One region of the Dietzia sp. IBK-p2-15D genome, then DNA from elsewhere that is predicted to be linked to it. Evidence: riboswitches for the same ligand, from Rfam matches in the RefSeq annotation. Region 1 holds a riboswitch; the other holds the start of a gene.

Region 1 (4,222 bases):
GGAGAGCTGCGTGCGTCGACGATGGACGTCTACGAGATCCGCGCCGACGGCTCCCGCGACTACACCGTCGAGGCCGGCGGGCCGGGCCAGCTGCTGGTGCCCGTGACCACCCCGGAGGAGGGCCGGATCGAGGGCCTCGCCATCCGTGCGGTCGCGATCGTCTATGCCGCCGACGGGTCGGAGTCGATCCTCAACGGCGAGTGGTCGGTGCGCTTCACCTACGCCGACTGATCCGTGGGTCAGGCGTCCAGCTCGCGCGCGACCGCGCGGAGCACCGACGCCACCCGGCCCGAGACCTTGGCCTCCGGCCGGTGACCACGGCGCAACTCGGGCTGGACGGTCGACTCGAGCACCTTGATCATGTCCTCGACCATCCCGTGCAGCTCGTCCGCCGAACGTCGGGGCCCGCTCCTCGGGGCCCGCTCCTCCGCGACCGTCGGCTCGTCGTGGACCACCACGCGCAACGCCTGGGGGCCGCGGCGCCCGGAGACCATGTCGAACTCCACGCGCTGGCGCGGACGCAACGTCTCGACCCCCGCGGGCAGCGCCTCGGAGCGCACGTAGACATCCTCGCCACCCTCCTGGGACAGGAAGCCGAAGCCCTTCTCCGCGTCGTACCACTTGACCTTGCCGCTGGGCACCGCGAACCACCTTCCGACCGGACGCGGCATACGCGACCGACAACCATGACTGATGCCCCGAGACTACCCTCGTGCGCGTTGGTGCCCACCGCGAGGCGAGCGGTAACCTCCCCGTGTGACCGCCGACGATCGACGCCCCGCCGACGACCCCTGGACACCTGACGCCGCGGCGTCCACCCGGGCAGCCGACCCCGTGCGGCCACGACGCCGGGGCCTGTTCGTGACGGCGCTCGTCATCTTCACGATCGGGGTGCTGTTCACCGTCGCGGCGGCGCTGACCCCGTTCGTGCTCGGCCGCGACGCGCCGACCCTCCTGTATCTCGGCGCGATGCTGTTCACGCCGGTCGGGTTCCTGCTGGGGCTGCTCTACGCCATCCTCGGCTCGCGACCGCCCTCGGTGTGATCAACCACACCCTCCCGCGAACACCGCTGGTAACGAGCCGATAACGGCACGCACGTCAGCCCCAGACTGCCTCGGTTTATTTCAGAATGGTGACGATCCGGCATCGGACCGCTACAGTTTCGTAGCAGACTCGTCAGCGAGTCGGCATCGGACGCACCTACCGAACCCCGCCCAGCGGCCGATGCCACAGTGACCATTACCCGGGCGGGGACGGGGGACCCGACAGGGCCCACCACGGGCCCGGCGACCGATGGTCGCCTTGGGGTGAAGCCGCCACCGGCGGCCGGACGCACTCGTCCGAACCCGACAGCTCACCCCGTAGGCACAGAGTGAAAAGGACTGACGACATGACCTCTTACACCGGACGCCACCGTGCCGCCGCCGCCTCCTCAGCGCCCAGGAACGCTGTGAAGGTCGTCCTCGCGGGCACCGCGTTCTCCGCCGCCGGCCTGGCCCTCGCGCCGGCCGCCAACGCCGCCCCCGACTCCGACTGGGACCGCCTGGCCCAGTGTGAGTCCGGCGGCAACTGGGGCATCAACACCGGGAACGGGTACCAGGGCGGCCTGCAGTTCTCGCCGAGCACCTGGGCCGCCTACGGCGGTACGCAGTACGCCCCGACGGCCAACCAGGCCACGCGCGAGCAGCAGATCGCGATCGCCGAGAAGACCCTCGCCGGTCAGGGCTGGGGCGCCTGGCCCGCCTGCTCGGCCAAGCTGGGCCTGAACTCCGCGCCGACCCCGCGCGACCTGTCCAACCCGGCGCCCGCGCCGGCCCCGCGTGCCCACGCCCCGGCCGCGCCCGCCGCCCCGGAGGCGGTCACCGCCGCCGATCACGTGGCGACCTTGTCCTCCTTCGCCGAGGGCCGCGGCATCGTGCTGCCGATCGCCGACACCTACGAGGCCAACCGGGACGCCGTCGACGCCGCCTACGCCGGCAACCAGGACCTGGTGGACGGCTTCTTCGCCACCTACCTGGCCAACTGACGCGTCACCCGCGCAGCCCCGGTCCACGGACCACGAGGAAGGGCCGCCACCCCCTGCAGGGAGTGGCGGCCCTTCCTCGTGTGTGAGTGCGTCGCGCTCAGCGGGTGCGGACGGTCCTGTTGACCACCGTCTCCGGGTGGAGGTAGCCCAGCCGATGCTGCGGCAGCGGGAAGGTCTCCTGCCCGAAGGGGGACAGGCCTCCCGCGACCAGCGCGGCGAGTTCGGTCACCGGGTGCTCGCCGAACGAGGCGTCGGGCCATCCCGGGTTGTCATGGGTCAGATTCTTCTTGGCAGCCACGTGTCCAGTGTCTCACCTCGCGGGCGTCCCGTCAGCATCCGGGTCGTATCGGACCCGGACGGTCCTCACCGCCGCCGCGATCTCACTAGGCTGGGACGGATCATGCCGAGTTCCCGAGCCTCCTCCCGCCGTGTCGCCCCCCGCCGTGCTGGTTCCCCCGGTGCCGCCGGCGACGAGCCGGACTTCCCCGCGTGGCTGGCCGGACTGTCCGATGACGCGCTCGTCCGCGTGTGCGAGTCGCGTCCAGATGTGGCCACCCCTCCCCCGGCCTCGATCGACGTGCTCGCGTCGAGGCTGCGGTTGCCGGCGTCCACCGCCCGCGCGCTGGGGACCCTGACGTGGCCGGAGCTCGTGGTCCTGGCCACCGCCGCCGCGGTGGGAGCCGATTCCGGGACGGTGCCGCTGGGCGCGGTGTCGGGCCGATTGGGTGTCGACGACGACGAGCCCGTCTTCCACGCCGCCCTCGCCCGTCTCCGCGACCTCACCCTGCTCTGGGGCGGAGGGGACCATGTCCGGATGGTGCCCGTCACGGCGGTGGCCGTCCGGTCGGCCCCGGTGGTGGCGCCGCACCCCGGCGAGCCCGCGGGCGCCGCCCTCGACGTCGCCTGGGGCGGCCTGTCCGCTCCGGCGGTCGGGGTGCTCGAGGCGATCGCCCGCGGGCGCACCCCCGTCGGGGCTCTCGGCGCCGGGGCGTCGGAGCCGGTGCGTGCCGCCGCGACCGAACTGGCCGGCGCGGGGCTCGCGGAGGTGACCGGTGGGGACGACGGCGAGGTGGTCGTCCCGCGTGCCCACGCGCTGGACCGGGCCCGCCACGGCGCCCGCGACGAGGGATCGTCGCTGCTCCACGCCCCTGCGTGGGCCGCTCCGAGGGCCGGGGCGGCCGCGGGCGGGGCGGGCCGGGTCGACGCCTCCGGCGGCGTCGCGGCCCTCGAGCTGCTGCACCGCTGCGACTCGGTCCTCTCCGCCCTGTCGACCGCCCCGGCCGCCACCCTCAAAGCCGGCGGTGTCGGGGTGCGCGAACTGCGGCGGGTGGCCCGCGCCTCCGGCCTCGTCGAGCGCGAGCTCCCCCTGCTGCTCGAGGTCCTCGCGGCCGCGGGACTCATCGCGGTCGGCGACGCCGACGTCGGCGACGTGGCCTTCGACTCGGTGTGGGCGCCCACCGAGGCCGCCGACGTGTGGTCGGCCCGCGAACCCGCACGCCGCTGGGCCGAGCTCGTCCTCGCGTGGTGGTCCATGCCGCGGACGCCGTGGAGGGTCGGGTCCGAGATCGAGGGCGGCGGCACCGTGCCCGCACTGGGTGAGCCCATCGGCCCGCCCGGACCCACCGAACGGATCCGGGTCCTGAAGGCGCTGGCCGCCCTGGACCCCGCAGCGGAGCCCGACGCCACACTGCTGACGGAGGTGGTGCGCTGGTCCTCGCCGGTGTGGTTCTCGCGTGCGGGTTCCCGGCCCGTGGCCGAGACCGTGGCGGAGGCGCGTCTGATGGGACTCGTCGTCGGGACCACCGCCACCAGCGCGGCCAGGGCCCTCGCCGGCGACACCCACGCACCCGTCGCCGGAGCCGCCACCCACACCGCCACCACCCATGACGGCACCCCCGCCCCCGGCGTCGAGGACCTCGAACCGGTCCTCGTCGCCGCCCTGCCAGACCCGGTCTCGGAGGTCATCGTCCAGGCCGACCTGACGATCCTCGCCCCCGGCCCGCTCGTGCCCGAGCTCGCCGCGGAGTTCGCGCTCCTGGCCGACGTCGAGTCGGCCGGCGCCGCCACCACCTACCGCGTCACCGAGACCTCCGTGCGTCGCGCACTCGACGCCGGGCGCACGGCGGCGGGGATCCGGGACCTGCTCGCCCGGACCTCCGTCACCCCCGTCCCGCAATCGCTGGACTACCTCATCG
Region 2 (4,222 bases), on a different contig from region 1:
GCGGCACGAGGCGGGACAGACACACGATCACGTCGCGGTCCGCGAGTCCGTAACGGTCGCGGATCGCCCTTCGCCGTGCGGGATCCGGCCGGAACCTCTCCGTATCGACGCCACCCGGCTGGTGCACCAGGCGGGCGCGGGGGCCGAACGCCGCCGCGAACCGCCTCCGTGTGTAGTCGCTCACGTAGGTGACCGCGTCGGTGGACTCGCCGATCAGTCGCAGGATCTGGCGCGAGCCCGGCAGCATCGACCAGCCGACCTCGTGTCCGTGTGTGCTCGCGATGATGCGGTCCACGGGGCCCTGCCGTAGCACCGGCGCCATGGCGGCGAGGGGGGCGGCGGCCCCGAACCAGATCGTCGTCGCGCCGAAGTCCGAGGCGAGCCTTCGTGCGCGTGCCGCGAGGTCGGGCGTGGGGAGCAACACCTCGGTGGGCACCCTCTCCACCAGATAGGGCTTGGCGGCGTCGTACTCCGCCGATTCGCCACCCCGGAACGTCGAGGCGAGCACCGCGACGTCCGTCGGGTCCAGGTGGCTCAGATACGTCTCCAGGTACGACTGGATCCCGCCCGGGCGCGGCGGGTAGTCGTTGGTGATCAACAGCGTCTTGGTCATCGGCTCCGAGCCTGCCACACAACCCGGCCCGCCTCGGCCCCGCCCGGTGCGTCGTCCTCGTCGGGAAGGGGCGGAGCGCGATCGGGGACGGCCGGTGTCTGCGCGGGGCGGCCGTGCTTGGCCGGGTCGGCCAGGTCGGGCGGGTCGGGCGGAGTCAGTAGCGGCGGATCCCGTGGATCGGCATCGCGTCGACCTGCTCGAGGCGGACCGGCACACCGTAGGTCGGGGCGTGCAGGACCAGACCGTCGCCGGCGTACATCCCGACGTGGGTGGCGCCGGGGAAGTAGATGACAAGGTCACCGGGCCGGATGTCGTTCATCGCCACCGGGGCGCCCGCGACCGCCTGCGCCTGGCTCGCCCGGGGCAGCGCCTTGCCCTCCTGCGCGTACGACCACACCATGAGACCGGAGCAGTCGAACTCGGACGGGCCCGTCGCGCCCCACGAGTAGGGCGCGCCCAGCCGGGAGAGTGCGACTCGGAGCGCCGCGGAATTGACGTCGTCCACCGGCGGGGCAACGTACCCCTCCGGCACCACCGGTCCGCCGATCCAGAGATCGCGTTGTGCGTCCGACAGTGCGTCGACCCGGCGACGGACCTCATCCATCCGTACCCGCATCTCCTCGGTTCGGCGGGCGAGCGCGTCGGTTCGCTCCTGCGCGACGCGGGCCGCGTCCCGGGCCTCGGCCGCGGAACGCGCGGCCTCCTCCCTGAGCTGCACCGCCTCCCGCGACGCAGCTCTGGAGGCGTCCAGTGCACTCGTGGTGGCCCCGGACAGTCGGCGCAGCGTGTCGAGCCTGTGGACCAGGTCCCGGGGGCTCTCGGCGAGCACCGCTGCCCGTGTGGCTCCGGTGTCCCCGCCCCGGTACCGCATGGTCGCGAGGTGATCGACGGTGGACTGGTCCCGGCGCGCGGTGCCGTCCGCGAGGGCGGACCGTCCGGCTGCGACCCCGGCGGCGCGTTCGAGGCGGACGCGCTCCCCGTTGGCGCGGTCCAGTTCCCCGCGAGCCAGGTGGAGTTCCTCCCCCAACGCCCCCGCCTCCTCGGACAACCGGGCCAACTCGGCCAGGTCCTCGCTCATCTCGCCGGGCACCGCCGTGGCGGATGGCGTGGTGGACGGGGCGGCCGACGACGGTGCGGGTGTAGACGGTGCGGGTGCAGACGGGTCCTGAGCAGGCGGGGTCGCCGGACCCGGGACAGGCGCCGTGGTCGCGGTTGGCGACGACCGGTCCGGGGTGGTGGTCTGCGCTCCGGCCGGCGCGGGACCGAGGGTCAACGAGGTGGTCACGGTCGCTGCGATCGCGAGCACGCTGAGGCTGCGGGTCATCTGGTGTCGTCGAACTCTCGGATCCGGGTCACGCAGGGCGCGGGCGCCCAGCCGACGCCTACGGTGGAATCGGGTACCCGAGAGGGGATGTTACAGACGACAGACCCCGCCGGTGACCGGTTCGAGACCGGACGCCGACGGGGTCTGCGGAGGTTCGGGGAGCGACCCGACTCAGTAGTAGCGGGTCGCACCGTAGAACGGCATGGAGTCCACCGGCGCGTAGCTCACCGAGGTGCCCGAGTACGGGGCGTGGACGACCTGGCCGTTGCCGGCGTAGATCCCGACGTGGCTGGCGCCACTGTAGAAGGCGACGATGTCGCCGGGCTGCAGGTCGGCCTTGGAGACCTGGGTGCCGCCGCCGATCTGGGCCTGGCTGGTGCGCGGGATGGAGATCCCCGCCTCCTTGTAGGCCCACGAGGTCAGACCGGAGCAGTCGAACGAGTTGGGGCCGGTAGCGCCCCAGACGTAGGGCGAGCCGACCCGGGTGGTGGCGGCGTCGAGGATGCGCTGGCCGGTCGAGACCACCGGCGCGGGGGCGGCGAACTCGACGGGCGCCGCCTGTGCCTGGGCCTGGGCCAGGCCGGCCGGGAGCTCGATGCCCTCCGGTAGGTCGAACGAGACCTGGTTCGGCACGCCGGGCAGCCGCAGCTCGACGGGGACGTCGACGGTGACGGGTGCGGCGGCGGCGGTTCCGGAACCGGCGACAGCGGCTCCGGCTGCGAGCAGGCCGGCGGCGGCGACACGGCGGCCGGTCGAGCTGGTCTTGATGCTGTGGGCTCCCACGAAGACTGTTCCTCTTTCTTCCTGCGGCACCGACCGGGTTAGCTGACGGGTTCGGACACGGAAGTCTGTCCTACGCTTCGGACCTGTAGGCCCTCGTGCGATTCACCCCAGTGGATCTTGGTTCCCCGGTGCGCCCTTCGGCGCTTAGGTGTGACCCCGGCTCCCCGCCGGCAGGCGGGCGATGACTTCCGAGGTCTCGAAAAGGTTACGAAACCGTCTCGTCGAAGTCCAGTTCATCGCTCACGCGGCGACGTCAGCCCCCAGAATCTCGACCGTGGAGACCATTCCGACCTCGCGCAGGACGTCGATCGCCTCGCGGACCTCCGGGTCCAGAACATAGCCGCACGACTCCGGAGAAAGCTCGTCCACCTGCGGTTTTCCGGCGTCGAGAACGGCGATGATGCACCCGTCACATGCGGCGGGTCCTGCGGGACACCGCACGCAGTCCATCGTGAACATGATCTACCTCACACTTCGTCCTGGGCGTGTTGCCCGTTCGTTATCGAGCCGCGATCCGGGCCCGGGGTGGTCGTACTGCGGGGCACCCTAGGGACAAGGTCCGACAACCACGGCGGGGCCGGCCGTGTCGGAGGGCGGGGCTACCGTCTCCGGCATGCCCCGATCCCCCTCCCCCGTCTCGAGCGGGGTGCAGGCAGCTTTCGACGATCTCGAGCCTCTGCTGTCCGACGTCACGTTCGTCGTGGTCGACCTGGAGACGACGGGCACCCGGACCGGAAGCGACGAGATCACCGAGATCGGCGCGGTACGCGTTCGGGGCGGCGAGGTGCAGGCGGAGCTGTCGACGTTCGTCTCGATCGACGGTGCCCTGCCCGGCCACATCAGCAGACTGACCGGGATAGCTCCGGACGACCTCGTCGGTGCCCCGAGTCTCGGCGAGGTGATGTCGACGTTTCTCGAATTCTCCCGCGGGGCCGTCCTCGTCGCCCACAACGCGCGGTTCGACCTGGGGTTCCTGCGGGCCGCCGCCGCGTCGACCGGGCACCCGTGGCCCGATCCCCCGTCGCTCTGCACCCTGGCTCTCGCGAGGCGGGTGCTGCACCGCGGGGAGACACGAGGCCACCGGTTGGGAGTCCTCGCCGCGCACCTGGGGGCCACCGTGGAGCCCAATCACCGGGCCCTGCAGGACGCCCGCGCCACGGTCGACGTGCTCCACGCACTGATCTCGCGGGTCGGCGACTGCGGGGTCTCGACCCTGTCGGAGTTACGGGCCTACGACGGTCGCCTCTCCCCGGAGGTGAGGCGGCGGGCCGCCATGACCGGGTCATTGACCGAGGGGCCCGGTGTCTACGTGTTCCGGGACGACGCCGGTGGCGCCCTGTACATCGGCTCGTCCGGCGCGGTCCGCAGACGGGCCCGGTCCTACTACTCCGGCGGTGACACGCGCGGACGGATGCGCACCATGGTCGGGCTGGCCGACTCGATCGACTCGGTCGCGTGCGCCCACCTCCTCGAGGCGTGGACCGTCGAGGAACAGCTCATCG

Evidence for each region. Region 1 has a riboswitch for cyclic di-AMP ahead of AC3DEV_RS14335 (transglycosylase family protein). Riboswitches for the same ligand answer to the same signal wherever they lie in the genome.
Region 2: it holds a riboswitch for cyclic di-AMP, as region 1 does, so the genes downstream of both, AC3DEV_RS15225 (C40 family peptidase) here and AC3DEV_RS14335 (transglycosylase family protein) in region 1, are expected to answer to the same signal.

What each region holds. Positions count from the first base shown of each region.
Region 1 is NZ_JBYMTK010000011.1:99,483-103,704, forward strand. It holds gene AC3DEV_RS14320 (DUF2771 family protein) at 1-231, shown strand, start outside; gene AC3DEV_RS14325 (cold-shock protein) at 240-641, opposite strand; gene AC3DEV_RS14330 (hypothetical protein) at 757-1,044, shown strand; cyclic di-AMP (ydaO/yuaA leader) riboswitch at 1,226-1,383, shown strand; gene AC3DEV_RS14335 (transglycosylase family protein) at 1,392-2,027, shown strand; gene AC3DEV_RS14340 (hypothetical protein) at 2,125-2,325, opposite strand; gene AC3DEV_RS14345 (helicase-associated domain-containing protein) at 2,428-4,222, shown strand, end outside.
Region 2 is NZ_JBYMTK010000013.1:79,544-83,765, forward strand. It holds gene AC3DEV_RS15215 (glycosyltransferase family 4 protein) at 1-613, opposite strand, end outside; gene AC3DEV_RS15220 (NlpC/P60 family protein) at 768-1,937, opposite strand; gene AC3DEV_RS15225 (C40 family peptidase) at 2,109-2,720, opposite strand; cyclic di-AMP (ydaO/yuaA leader) riboswitch at 2,733-2,881, opposite strand; gene AC3DEV_RS15230 (hypothetical protein) at 2,961-3,179, opposite strand; gene AC3DEV_RS15235 (DEDD exonuclease domain-containing protein) at 3,334-4,222, shown strand, end outside.